DNA from 2 places in the Paenisporosarcina sp. P4_E4_2 genome. Region 1 is predicted to be linked to the other one. Evidence: riboswitches for the same ligand, from Rfam matches in the RefSeq annotation. Region 1 holds a riboswitch; the other holds the start of a gene.
The links. Region 1 has a riboswitch for cobalamin ahead of AC1DSB_RS01995 (ABC transporter substrate-binding protein). Riboswitches for the same ligand answer to the same signal wherever they lie in the genome.
Positions count from the first base shown of each region.

Region 2: it holds a riboswitch for cobalamin, as region 1 does, so the genes downstream of both, AC1DSB_RS10230 (ribonucleoside-diphosphate reductase subunit alpha) here and AC1DSB_RS01995 (ABC transporter substrate-binding protein) in region 1, are expected to answer to the same signal.

Region 1 covers NZ_JBFUJC010000006.1:6,664-13,731, forward strand. Annotated here, with positions in the region: gene argS (arginine--tRNA ligase) at 1-1,504, shown strand, start outside; cobalamin riboswitch at 1,780-1,968, shown strand; gene AC1DSB_RS01995 (ABC transporter substrate-binding protein) at 2,108-3,076, shown strand; gene AC1DSB_RS02000 (FecCD family ABC transporter permease) at 3,069-4,064, shown strand; gene AC1DSB_RS02005 (adenosylcobinamide amidohydrolase) at 4,067-5,533, shown strand; gene cbiB (adenosylcobinamide-phosphate synthase CbiB) at 5,536-6,492, shown strand; gene AC1DSB_RS02015 (pyridoxal phosphate-dependent aminotransferase) at 6,479-7,068, shown strand, end outside.
Region 2 covers NZ_JBFUJC010000122.1:1,287-8,354, forward strand. Annotated here, with positions in the region: gene AC1DSB_RS10215 (MFS transporter) at 1-570, opposite strand, end outside; gene AC1DSB_RS10220 (VOC family protein) at 962-1,375, opposite strand; gene AC1DSB_RS10225 (ribonucleotide-diphosphate reductase subunit beta) at 1,570-2,610, opposite strand; gene AC1DSB_RS10230 (ribonucleoside-diphosphate reductase subunit alpha) at 2,623-4,848, opposite strand; cobalamin riboswitch at 5,030-5,205, opposite strand; gene AC1DSB_RS10235 (hypothetical protein) at 5,286-5,741, opposite strand; gene AC1DSB_RS10240 (undecaprenyl-diphosphate phosphatase) at 6,003-6,830, opposite strand; partial or broken gene AC1DSB_RS10245 (DedA family protein) at 6,840-7,068, opposite strand, start outside.

The DNA.
Region 1 (7,068 bases):
GAAGCTTGCGAAGAAGCCACCTCGTGCTATTGCTGAAGCTATTTTGGAAAACCTTGATACAACTGGCACAGTTATCGAGAAAATCGAAATTGCCGGTCCAGGATTTATGAACATCTCAATTCGCAAAGATTACTTGGCGGACGTGGTGAAAGCTGTCTTGGAACAAGGTGCTGATTATGGCCGTTCAAAAGCTGGCGCTGGTGAAAAAATTCAAGTGGAGTTCGTTTCGGCGAATCCAACAGGTGATTTGCATTTAGGGCATGCCCGTGGTGCATCAGTCGGAGATTCATTATGTAATGTATTGGATTTTGCAGGCTATGACGTGTCACGTGAATACTATATCAATGACGCCGGGAACCAAATCAACAACTTGGCACATTCATTGGAAGCGCGCTACAAGCAAGCATTGGGTCAAGATGCTGACATGCCTGAAGATGGCTATCACGGTCAAGATATCATTGATATCGCAAAAGAGATGGCAAGCGAGCATGGCGATGCATTGCTTCAGAAATCTGCTGAAGAACGCTTTGCATTCTTCCGTTCACATGGTCTAAAAGTGGAACTTGCAAAACTTCAAAAAGATTTAGCCGATTTCCGAGTTAGCTTTGATGAGTGGTATTCAGAAACTTCTCTATACGAAAACGGCAAGATTGAAGTCGCTTTGGATAAATTACGTGCGAATGGTCACGTATTTGAAGAAGAAGGCGCAACTTGGTTCCGTTCGACAACATTTGGCGATGACAAAGACCGTGTGCTGATTAAAAACGACGGTTCATTCACTTACTTAACACCTGATGTTGCATATCATGAAGACAAAATTGCACGCGGTTTTGATAAATTAATCAACATTTGGGGAGCGGACCACCATGGTTACATCCCACGTATGAAAGCGGCAATCCAAGCACTTGGATATGATCGAGATACGCTTGAAGTAAGCATTATTCAAATGGTTCAATTGTATAAAGACGGCGAAAAAATGAAGATGAGTAAACGTACTGGTAAAGCGGTCACGATGCGTGAACTTGTTGAAGAAGTTGGTTTGGATGCCGTTCGTTACTTCTTCGCGATGCGTTCTGGCGATTCACATATGGACTTCGATTTAGATTTAGCTGTCTCACAATCAAATGAAAATCCTGTGTATTATGCACAGTATGCGCACGCGCGTATCAGCTCGATTTTACGTTCTGCTGAAGAGCAAGGATTCAGCGCTTCGAATGCTCAATTAGATTTATTAAAAGCTGAAAAAGAAATAGATGTTCTGAAGAAAGTGGGTGACTTCCCGCAAGTTGTGGCTGATGCAGCGAAAATCCGCTCACCACACCGCGTTGCGACATACATCCAAGAACTTGCAGRAACCTTCCATAGTTTCTACAATGCAGAAAAAGTATTGGATGCAACGAACGAAGACATGACACGTGCACGTCTAGCTCTTATTACGGCAGTCCGCACAACTATCGCAAATGCCCTACGTCTGATTGGTGTAAGCGCACCTGAAAAAATGTAATTTTAATAACCAAAGCCATTTCACTCGAAAGATGTGGAATGGCTTTTTTTGCGCCCGGCACCGCATGCAAATTTAACGAAATTCAGATAAGTGAATGCGAAATCTAGATAAACGTATTCGAATTCGAGATAAAGCCTCATGAAATGCAGATAACGCAACTTGAATTCCAGATATCCACCCGCGAAATGGTGAAATCTTCAATTTCACGCAATCCGAGTCACCCACAAAAACCTTCTCGACACCCATCAGAAATCCTGTATAATGAAAAATGAATTACATAGCCCCAACACGAAGGTGCTCTGCTTCAATCGCAGAGTTAAAAGGGAAGTCGGTTCAAATCCGACGCGGTCCCGCCACTGTATGTGAGAGGAGGCGCATCAAGTCACTGAAGCAAACTTAGCTTTGGGAAGACGCGCCAACCACTGATCACAAGCCATGAGACCTGCCTACGTGCGCAACACCCGCAACCCTACGAGGATAGGAATGGTGTGAATCAGCTCGTGCTCATTTTAGCAAAAGCCTAAATTCAACCAACCATCTTCCGACAAAAAGCGGAGGATTTTTTTGTGTCCAAAAACATAAACATCAAGGAGGAAATCAACAATGAAAAAGATTTGGCAATTATGGCTCGCAACTGCGCTTGCAGCGATATTATTAACAGCATGTGGGCAGGAAGAAGCAAAACCTGCAGACAGCAAAACACAAGATACAGAAATTGGACAAGAGGCTTCCCAATTTCCTCTAACAATTAAGGATGTCACTGATAATGAAATTACCTTGGAAGAAGCACCAAAAGCAATCGTTTCAATGATTCCAAGCAATACAGAAATTTTGTATGCTCTTGGCTTAGAAGAAGAAGTAGTGGGCGTTTCGGATTACGATAACTACCCAGAAGAAGTTGCTTCTAAAGAAAAAATTGGTGGACAAGAATTTAATGTAGAAAAAATTATTTCTTTAAATCCAGATTTAGTACTTGCACATGAATCAGGTCTCGGAGTAGGTGAGGCTGGAATTAAACAATTGCGTGATGCAGGGTTAAACGTGTATGTTGTGAAATCTGCAGTAAGTTTTGATGAAGTGTATGACACGATGGCTACTATTGGCCAAGCGACAGGTAAGATTAAAGAAGCTGAAGAAATGGTACAAACAATGAAGGATGAAGTAGCAACGATTCAAGAAAAGGCTTCAACCATTGAAACGAAGAAAAAAGTATTTGCGGAAATATCTCCAGCTCCAGAAATTTATACAGCAGGTAAAAACACATTTATGAACGAAATGATCGAAATATTGAACGCAGAAAATATTGCATCAGATCTAGAAGGTTGGATCATGATGGACCCTGAAGAAATTGTAAAGCGTAATCCGGATGTAATATTAACAACTTACGGAAACTATGTACCAGATGCAGCGGAGCAAGTTTTGGCTCGTGAAGGTTTTGGTACAGTTACAGCTGTGAAAAACAAGGCAGTAATGGATGTGGATGGTGATACGACAAGTCGTCAAGGTCCTCGTTTAACAGAAGGCTTATTAGAATTGGCAAAAGCAATTCATCCTGAGGTCTTCAGTGAATAAAACCTGGTTTGCCTATGTAGCTTCTGTATTCGTACTGATTGCTGCTGTGCTGGTTGGGGTAACGGCTGGATCGGTTTCGATTCCTGTGCAAGTCTTGTGGAATCCTGACATGGATGAAGCTGCATCAAACATACTTTGGAATATTCGCATACCTCGTGTTGTGCTAGCTGGTTTAGTTGGTGCATCACTTGCTATAGCGGGAGCAGCTTTCCAAGGATTGTTGAAAAATCCATTAGCGGATCCATATACGTTAGGAGTGTCGTCCGGTGCCTCAGTTGGCGCCGTGGTGACACTCTTTTTCGGAATTTCTGTACCCTTTCTAGGCTTGTTCACATTGCCAGTTTTCAGTATGCTCGGTGCTTTTTTAACTATGGTTACTGTTATGAGTTTTGCCAAGCTCATAGACCGCGCGATGAAGATGGAAACGATCATTCTCACAGGAATAATATTTAGTGCATTTTTGGGATCTGTCATCTCTCTTATGATTTCACTTTCAGGTGAAGAGCTCCGTCAAATTATTGGCTGGTTGCTTGGTAGTGTGTCAATGCGAGGTTGGCCCTATGTCACAATGGCATTACCGTTTATGACGATCGGTTTTTTACTATTATGGCTAAATCGACGCGAGCTTAATGCATTAGTTTTTGGCGAGGAACGTGCCATGCATTTAGGTGTAAATGTGAAACGACGTAAAATGATGATTTTAACAGGAGGTTCGATTTTAACTGGTGCTGCGGTATCGGTTTCTGGAACCATTGGCTTTGTTGGTCTCGTCGTTCCACATATGACACGTATGTTGTGGGGATCGGATCATCGTCATGTATTACCCTTATCATTTATAAATGGTGCGTCATTACTCATTATTTGTGACTTAGTGTCACGAACCATAATTTCACCGTCTGAGCTACCAATAGGCGTAATTACAGCCTTTATTGGTGCACCAGTGTTTGCGTTTATTTTTTGGAAACAACGAAGAAAGGTGGGTGCGTAATCATGCTAAAAGTCGAAGGATTAACAGGTGGTTATCACGACTCACCGGTTGTAAAAGACGTGTCTTTTCATGTTGTTAAAGGGGAAGTTCTTGGGATATTAGGTCCAAATGGGAGTGGAAAGTCGACCTTATTGAAAATCATTAGTGGTGTACTTCCTTTGAAAGCAGGTACGGTCAAATTAGGTAGCAAACCAATCGAAACATATACTACAAAAGAACTCGCTAAGCATATGGCTGTGTTACCTCAATTACACGGACATGCTTTTTCATATACAGTGCGAGACACGATTTCTCTTGGGAGATACCCTCATCAAAGTGGATTCTTTTCATCTTGGTCTGAGAAAGACGAGCAAGCAATTCAAGATGCAATGCAGCTAACCGACGTGAAAATGTATGAGCATGTTTATCTCGATCAACTTTCTGGAGGAGAACAACAACGTGTTTTTGTGGCGCAAGCACTTGCACAGCAAGCAAAAGTGTTATTACTAGACGAGCCAACTAACCATTTAGATATCGCACATCAACAACAATTGTTAGACACGATTAGAATGCAAGCCACTAAGAATGGATTAACAATCATCTCAGTATTTCATGACATAAATTTAGCTTCCTTGTATTGCGATCGGTTGTTATTAATGGAAGATGGCGAAGTGAAAATAATTGGTGAACCGCATGCGGTACTAAAACAAAAACAGCTAGAAAGTGTCTACAAAGCTCGGGTAAGAAGCCACCCACATCCAGAACAACCGAAACCACAAATTACATTATTGCCAAATTTGAGTGAATTGCAGGAAGAGCACATCATTAAGAAAGACCATTTTGCAGTGTCAAATGAGTATGTGGTCATGCAAGCAAACTTCCCATTAAAAACAGTATCATCAGCAGTTGTAAATCCGGGGTTTGGTTGGTACCGTACGTTTGTTAATCGTCATGTAAAAGCTGATTATGAATGTGACGATAGCACAAATGAGATGTTTGATTATCTGCAAGCACAAGGATTTCCGACAACAGATACAGTGGGAATGATGACGGCTGTTCAAACGAAACATGTGGTCATTGAAGAGTATGATGGAACTTTTGGATCCATTATCATTGCCGTTACAGCGGGCGTAGGAAATGCAGTGGATGTGTCAAAAGCATTTGAACGTGAAGATGAACCTTATGTAGGCACGATTAATACCTGGATAATTGTCAATGGGAAATTATCTGACGAAGCATTCATTCAAGCCATGATTACAGCGACAGAAGCAAAAACAAAAGCTCTTCAAAACGAAGATGTAAGAGACTCTATAACAAATACACTTGCAACTGGAACCTCCACGGACAGTTTACTTATAGCAGCTACTCAAAAAGGGGAACTTTTACCGTATGCTGGACCTATTACAGAGCTAGGGAAATGCATTGGGCGAGGCGTTTTTGAGTGTACTACACTAGCTATCAAACGTTATAAAGTAGCGAAAGGAATGTAAGTATGTCTGCTCATATCATCGCGCTTACTTTTGGCTTACTCCTTGATCGAATAATAGGCGATCCACCCAATTGGACACACCCGGTTCGATGGATTGGTAGATTAATAACAAAATTAACTACTTTGTTGAATAAAGGCCGTCATCGTAAAATCAAAGGTATAATCCTTTTGATATCGGTTGTTGCGGTTACATTCGCTAGCGTATTTGCCTTGGTGTTCACAGCATACGAGATTCACTTTGTTTTTGGAATCGTTGTTGAAAGTATTTTGTGTGCAATAGGGTTTGCCCAAAAAAGTTTGAAAGACGCAGCGATGTCCGTTTATAAACCACTAGTTAATGGTGACTTGAAAGAAGCTAGAATGAAACTATCATGGATTGTCGGTCGCGATACTGAAAAGTTATCCGAATCAGAAATTACACGAGCTGTGGTAGAAACTGTCTCAGAAAATACGAGTGACGGGATAACAGCTCCACTTTTCTTCGCATTTCTTTTCGGGGCACCTGGGCTTTGGTTATATAAAGCAGTGAATACCTTAGATTCGATGGTGGGTCATGAAAATGAGAAGTTTCAAGACTTTGGTTATGCTTCTGCCAAAATGGATGATGTGTTGAACTATATCCCGAGCAGAGTCACAGGCTATATCATCCTAACATGGACAAAAAATTTCAGTAAACAATCCCTTCGCACGAGATTAGCTAATTGGTGGAAAGATGCCAAAAAGCATCCAAGCCCAAATAGTGGGTACTTGGAAGCTGCGACTGCCTATCAACTTGGTGTGCAACTGGGAGGTCTTAATATGTATAAAGGAATTCCTTCTAATCGTCCACGTATGGGAATTTCAGAAAACCCGCTTCGAGCAATTCATATTTTATATACAATCCGTCAAATGCATATCGCTATATTTCTATTTTGGGTAATGATGATGGTTATCGGGGGTGTTTTAAGTGGCATTACCTAACCATGGTGCAAATCCACATCATCTATATAAAAGTTTGGGAATTAATCCTCCCGAACGAATGATAGACTTTAGTGAAAACGTCAATCCATTCGGTCCCCCTACCTCAATACAAACTGACTGGTATAAATTCCAACCGTTTATGATGGGGTATCCAGATCCACTTGGCGAACCTTTTCGAACAGCAATCGCTGAGTATCACAACATCTCGCCTTACTCCATTTTCGTTGCAAATGGAGCCGCAGAAATATTTTCATTGCTTGCACAAAGGTACAGAGGCAAACGAGCGATAATCGTTCACCCAACTTTCTCTGAATATGAAACGACTTTAAGAGCACGCGAAGTGGAAATTGTGAACTTGCACATGACTGATATCATTACGGGTGAATACCCGATTGATGAAATGAAAATGCATATGCAACAAGCCGATGTCCTATACTTATGTACACCGAATAACCCAACTGGCACATTGCCAAAACGCAAAGTTTTAGTGGATTTAGTAGAATACGCGAAAAAAGCAAACTGTGACATCGTATTGGACGAAGCCTTCATTGATTTCATTTCAGAACAATCATCATT
Region 2 (7,068 bases), on a different contig from region 1:
TTTTTCACGAGTAACTCTAACAAACTTTGTTTCAGGTAGCTTGATGATAGCCCATACCGCTATGACAATGAGCATGATTCCCGCAACAATAATTGCAATTTGTACGGACCAAATCGCTGCGATTGTCACACTTGCAAGAATCGCCGCAAAGCGAGCCCAGGATGAAAACTGCGATCCACGTAAGAACGTCTTTTCCAAACTTTTAGCGTTCAGTTCATCAGCAATCCAAGCTTGTTCCGCCCCGCTGATGAATGTCCAGCCGATTCCCCACATCGCAGAAGCTACCGCAATCGCCCAAAACTCAGGCGTACTACCTTCCAAAACATGTGCTAACCCGATGACGAGTGTTCCGAAAGCAAGCGACCTTTTCCGTCCGAAATGATCCGCGAATAAACCTGTGGGCATTTCAAACAGTAAAACAGACACTTCCATAGTCGTACCGATCAATACGAGTTGCAAAGCATTCAATTCCGCTTGAGTTACATAGTAAATGGCGTTTAATGTGAACACCATCTGAATGAAAAACGACCGTGAACTTGTTAAAGTGTAATAAAAATTTTGTATACTCAATTCTAATTTCCTCCGATTTTTTGATTTGGGTTAAAATCAAATCGGAGTTCACATTTTATCCCAACATGCCCTCCAATTTGTATGCTGAAGCCAATGTTGTTCTTTTCATATGCTATCTCTCCCTTTCTAAAACTTTATTCATTATAATTTCTATTCAGAATATTGTCATGGTTTTTTTTGATACAGAAGAGCGGATTTGGTGTGGGTAAATTAATCAGAGTATTTTATTCGGCATGAATGAACTTAGGGGTTCCTTGTTAGGTTTCTTCATTGGCGTTCTTCCTGGGAGCCGGTGCAACACTTGTCCGAGCTTTATTCCCATTCACCCATTTTCCCCCAACGAAAAAGGCTGCCAGTAACATCGGCAGCCCCTACTATCTTTCACAGTTTGTTATTCAGCTTGTCCTTTTTCGAAATTCAGATCCCATGTGTACCCAAACTGGTCGCGCACTTTAGCGTATTTGGCTCCCCAGAACGTGTCCTGAAGTTCCATGATTGCCTGACCGCCCACTAATAATGCATTGTACAGACGATTCACTTCTTCTTCGCTTTCACATTCAATCATCAATGAAACATTTGTCGTACCTGATTCGCCAGGGGTTGAGGAGTCAGCAAGCATAATGCTGAAGTTTCCATTTGTTAAGTGACAATGCATAATGTAATCTGCCGCTTCAGGCGGTGATGGAAAATCACTATCCCCATATTTTAGCATCCCTTGGTTCTCTAAACTGAATGTTACTTCATAAAATGCAGCTGCGTCTTTGGCATTTCCGTAAAACGTTAAATATGGAAGTACTGGTTTCATTCTCTACATCTCCTTAATGAAAATTAAGTATCTCTTATAGGATTCGCCAGACTTCTTTATTATCCTTTTACATCTTAAAATGTTTATTTTTTACTCTTTTGATTATTTAAAGGTCACTTGTACAAATTTATCGCTTAAACTCATCGCACTACAGATTCAACTCGCCTTATGAAACAGCGTTCTTCCTAAACTTCCTATAAATCATCAAACCCATTGTCTTGCACATTGACTTTTACATATTGACGAGACTTTTGCTCAAAAAAGTCGGTTTTGCCCAAATCCACTTCTTCGTAGGCTTTGATCCACTTCAATGGATTTTTGCGATACGCCGGGAATGGTCGTTCATAGCCAAGTTGAGCACAGCGGACATTTGCATAGAAGCAAATGTATTCTTCCACATCCTCGACGTCCAGACCGTCAATTCGATCCCCTATCACTTCACGTGCCCATTCGATTTCAAGTGCAGCCGCTTCTTTGAAAATATTTTCAACTTTACGAGCTCTTTCTGGCGTATCGTACTGAGGATATTCTCGCAACAATTCCTGATAAATTTTCACGAACAAATCGACGTGAATTTGTTCATCTCGATTGATGTAGTTGATCATTGTGCTCGTGCCGACCATTTTTTGATGACGTGCGAGATGATAGAAGAAAGCGAATCCAGAATAGAAAAATAACCCTTCCAAAATGACATCATAGACAATCGCAGTCAATAATGAATCAACATTTGGCTCATCTGAAAAAGCTTCATACCCTTTCATGACGAATTCGTTTCGCTTTGCCAGGACCGGTTCCGTGCGCCAGTAATCAAACACCCGGTCTTGCTCTTGTTTCGACACCAAGCTCGACAGCACATATGAATAAGAATGATTATGAATCACTTCTTGTTGTGCCAAAATTATCATAAGCGCATTCAAACTGGAATCCGTTAAATAATCAGCAACTTTCCCTGCGAAATCAGTTTGAATACTATCGAGCAATGCCAATAAGCCGATGATTTTCAAGAATGCTTCCCGCTCCGCATCATTCAACCCGCCGAACTGCTTCACGTCCGAGCCCATATTAATTTCAAAAGGGGTCCAGAAGTTTCCGAGCATCCTTTTATATTTCGGATACGCCCAACTGAACCGTACATCATCCCAGTTCAGTACATTCGATGAAGCCCCATTGACGATGCCGGTAGAACGGTTTGGTGCCTCTTTATCCATGAGCTTTCGTTTTTCAATCGTTGTCATTCAATTTCCTCCTTAGCTTGAGCAAGACTCACATTCCATCATTTCCACCGATGTGGAGCGCACATAATAGGTCGTTTTCAAACCACTTGCCCACGCATCCAGATGCAAGTCCAGCAATTCTTTCGCCTTAATTGTGTTTTGTACATATAAATTTAACGATACCCCTTGATCGATATGGCGTTGTCGTGCAGCGTTCTGTTTTAATGTCCAATGCTGATTGATGAAGTACGCGGACTTATAAAACCATGTTGTTTCTTGATTCAAGTCAGGTACTGTTACCGGAATTTTGTAGTCTTTCTTCTCTTCCGAATAGCTTTTTTGGAATATAGGATCGATGCTTGCTGTACTTCCTGCCAATATCGACGTGGAAGAATTCGGTGCGACGGCCATGAGATACCCGTTTCTCACGCCATTCATGGCAACATCCAGACGAAGTTCACGCCATTTCAATGAATCGTAACCACGCGATTCAAAGTACTCTCCCGTATGGAATGCTGATCCAACAAATAATGGATAAGGTCCTTTTTCACGAGAGATATTCATGGATGCTTGTACTGTCAAATAAGCAATCTCCTCATACAATTCATCCGCAAATTCTACCGCTTCGTCAGATTCCCATCGAATTCCTTTCAGCGCTAATAAGTGATGCCAACCAAATGTTCCAAGACCGATTCCACGGTATCTTGCGTTTGTTCGTTCTGCCTGTGGCACTGGAATCATGTTCAGATCGATGACATTGTCGAGCATGCGTACTTGCACTTCGATCAATCTTTCCAACACACCAGCCGGAACTGCTTTTCCTAAATTGATGGAGGACAAGTTACACACGACAAAATCACCAGGCTTACGGCGCGTGACTATGACATCGTCTTCCAACGTGATCGATTCAAATTCTGTCGCACTCATATTTTGAAAAATTTCCGTGCACAAGTTACTGCTGTAAATCATGCCTTCGTGTTTATTTGAATTTCTTCGATTTACTTCGTCTCGATAAAACATAAATGGCACACCTGTTTCCAGTTGGCTGCGCATGATGCGTTTCATAATATCAATGGCCGGCACTACTTCTCTCGACAACTGTTCGTTCGCTACACACTCTTCATATTTATCTCGGAAAGTACCTTCCCCCCGGGTTTCATCATAGAAATCTTCTAGAGAATAACCCATGACAGTACGTACTTCATGCGGGTCAAACAGTGCCCATTCTTCGCGTGCTTCGACTTTCTCCATGAAAACATCCGGTAGGCACACACCTGTGAAAATATCATGTGCGCGCAATCGTTCATCCCCGTTGTTTAGCTTCAAATCAAGGAAAGGCAAGATGTCCTTATGCCACACATCCAAATAAACGGCAATCGCTCCTTGTCGTTGACCGAGTTGATCCACGCTGACCGCCGTATTATTCAATTGCTTGATCCACGGCAGCACACCGCTCGATGCTCCCTTGAATCCTCGGATTGAGGAACCTCGGCTTCTCACTTTCCCCATGTAAATGCCTATACCACCGCCATATTTCGATAGCGTGGCAACATCTGTATTCGAGTCATAAATCCCTTGAAGACTGTCGTCAACTGTATCGATGAAGCAACTCGATAATTGCCCATTTGGCTTCCCTGCATTGGAAAGGGTAGGTGTTGCAACGGTCATATACAAGTTACTCATTGCCCAGTATGCTTCCTTCACTTTCTCCAAGCGATTCTCGGTTTCGTTTTGCATTAACGTCATAGCAATGATGAGCCATCGTTCTTGCGGTAGCTCTGCGGGTGAAAGGTCGTAATCTCTTGCCACGTAACGGTCCATCAATGTCTTTAATCCAATATATGTGAATAGTCCATCGCGTTCCGGTTCAAGCACTTCACCTAATGCTTTGATTTCTTCTTTACTATAGGTCTTCAGGAGACGGGCATTATATAAACCCTTGTCCGATAAGCGCTGAAGGTGTTTCTCAAAATCCTTATACACATTTTGACTTGAACATTCTCGTCTTACAGCGATTTCGCTGTAAACTTGTGCCAAGTAAACACGAGCAGCGACGAAAGTCCAGTATGGTTGCTCTTCATCCAGATGACTAAGTGACTCCATTACCATGGCTTTTGACCACTGTTCATCGGTTGCTTGTGGATTTTTCTTCAGCCATTTTTCATTGGCATGCAACAAGGGAGCCAACTCATTCTCTTTAAACTGCTCCAGCAGTTGATCTATCAGTATTTCTTTGTCTGTTAATACCTTTTGTACCATATGTATACCCACTCCAATTCAACAATTTCAGAAACACAAAAAAGCGATGGAACAGCCTCTTCGGCTGAGCCATCGCTCAAGATTGAAAGAATGGAAAGGAGTAGAATTGGTTTGAGAGAAAATGGAATTTCGCTCGCTACAAATAGCTCGCTTCCACTCCTCAACCCCCGAAGAAAGTGTTGCTTCATCGAAAAAAAAGGCAGGTCTCCTGGCTCGTGCATTATCCTTCCGTACCCTTCCCATGCTGATGCACAGTGGACTTTGTACAGTCGTTTACACTTACAGTTGCGGGGACAGCTTCGGCATGTACCGAATTCCCTTTTAAACCATTACTGGTACCTCTTTTTCGTTTGTACACTATATATTGTGTTTTACATAATATCCAATCTAACATATAGTGTTTTTTCTTACAACCGATGAATCATCGCTGAATTCGTTCAACCCTTATCTACACTAGCCAATTCGCTTAAAAAATATTTTTTGTCTGGTTCTTTCGCGATATTTTCGGCCGCTACTTGCCCGCGTGCCAACCAAATATTCATTGACTCAGAATTGCCCCTACACTTTTCTGCACGTGCTATGGATTCATAAGCAAAGGCTAAATCAAAATCGCCAAATCCTTCCGCTTCACATAGTTCTGTACCCGCCACGCCGTAAAAATATGCTGTATCACCTTGTCCGAGAATGACATGGACACGGGACACTTGCCAATAGCCTCTAGCCAAATTAAGCTTTGTGCCGATTTGGCGCCAATGATAGAGCGAAGCATATGCCTTCTCCAGCATTTGTGAATCCTCATCACCTGTTCGGTCTTTCTTCTCCATCAAATCCCATGTTTCATTAAACAATCGAACCGCGATTGTACGGTGATCGATACTTATCGTCTCAGTCATGTTGTCTATCCCCTTTTCTCAATTCTTTGTATTCACTTATTACCCATTGGGCAAAGTAGACGTTATTTCGTATCCTATGTAAATGTGTTTGCTAGTCTAACCAATTATATTCGACAGAAACAGTCTGCTTCCTTTCAAGCCTTAAATTAACTCTATTCGCTGTTTCCACCATTCTATTTGCGCATCACAGAAAAACTCGCGGATTCTCCTCTTTTCCACAAACAAAAAAACGGCCTCATATTGAGACCGTTTTCGAATCCATTATAGAACATAAATCACGAACAACACTGCCGCCAATACCAATCGATAAATTGCGAATGGCGTCAATTTCACGTGTTCGATTAACTTCAGGAAGAACTTGATGGAAATCAGCGCAAATACGAAAGCACTGATAAATCCTACGACATAAAACGAAGTATCGCTTGGATTTATATCCTCCCAGTTTTTCAAAAGGGACAAGAAGCTAGCACCGAACATGATCGGAACAGCCATGATAAATGTAAAATCAGCTGCCGTCCGGTGACTCATCCCGAACAATACACCACCTGAAATGGTCGCACCCGAACGAGAAAAACCTGGCCATAACGATAAACATTGCACAAGCCCAACAGTGAATGCCTGCTTGTATGTAATTTGATCCAACGTCTGTGTTTTCGGTTTTTTAGGTCCGAATTTATCAGCCACAATCATTAAAATCGCACCAATAACCAAGCCAATTAATACCGTCTCGGTACGGAATAAATTGTCGTCGATAAAGTCTTCAAACAATACGCCTAGCACACCCGCCGGGATTAAACCTACAATTACATGCGTCAATTTTAACTTTGAGCCTGTAGTTGTATCTTTCATTTTATAAAGACCAACCAAACTGAATAAACGTTTCCAGAACACCACAATTACCGCCAAAATCGATCCAAGCTGAATAAAGATTTTAAACGAGTTAGCCGAAGGTTTCCCAAGAAACTCAGATGTTTTTAACCACATATCGTCCACAATAATTAAATGTCCGGTAGAAGAAACGGGTGCAAACTCCGTCATCCCCTCAACAAATCCTAATATTAACGCTTTAAGCAAATCAAATAGTTCCATAATATCTCCTTATGCTCTTCTTTTTCGGAATCGTAAATACCACCAGATTACGGCAAGTCCTGCAAGTACAAGCAAGACGTAAACAATATTTGAATACACGTCCATTACGCCAACGATTGATTCCCAGTTATCGCCCACCGCTGCTCCGACCGATACTAAAATCGTATTCCAAATAAGTGTTCCTAATGTCGTAAATAACAAAAACAATCCAAATTTCATATTCGACATCCCGGCAGGA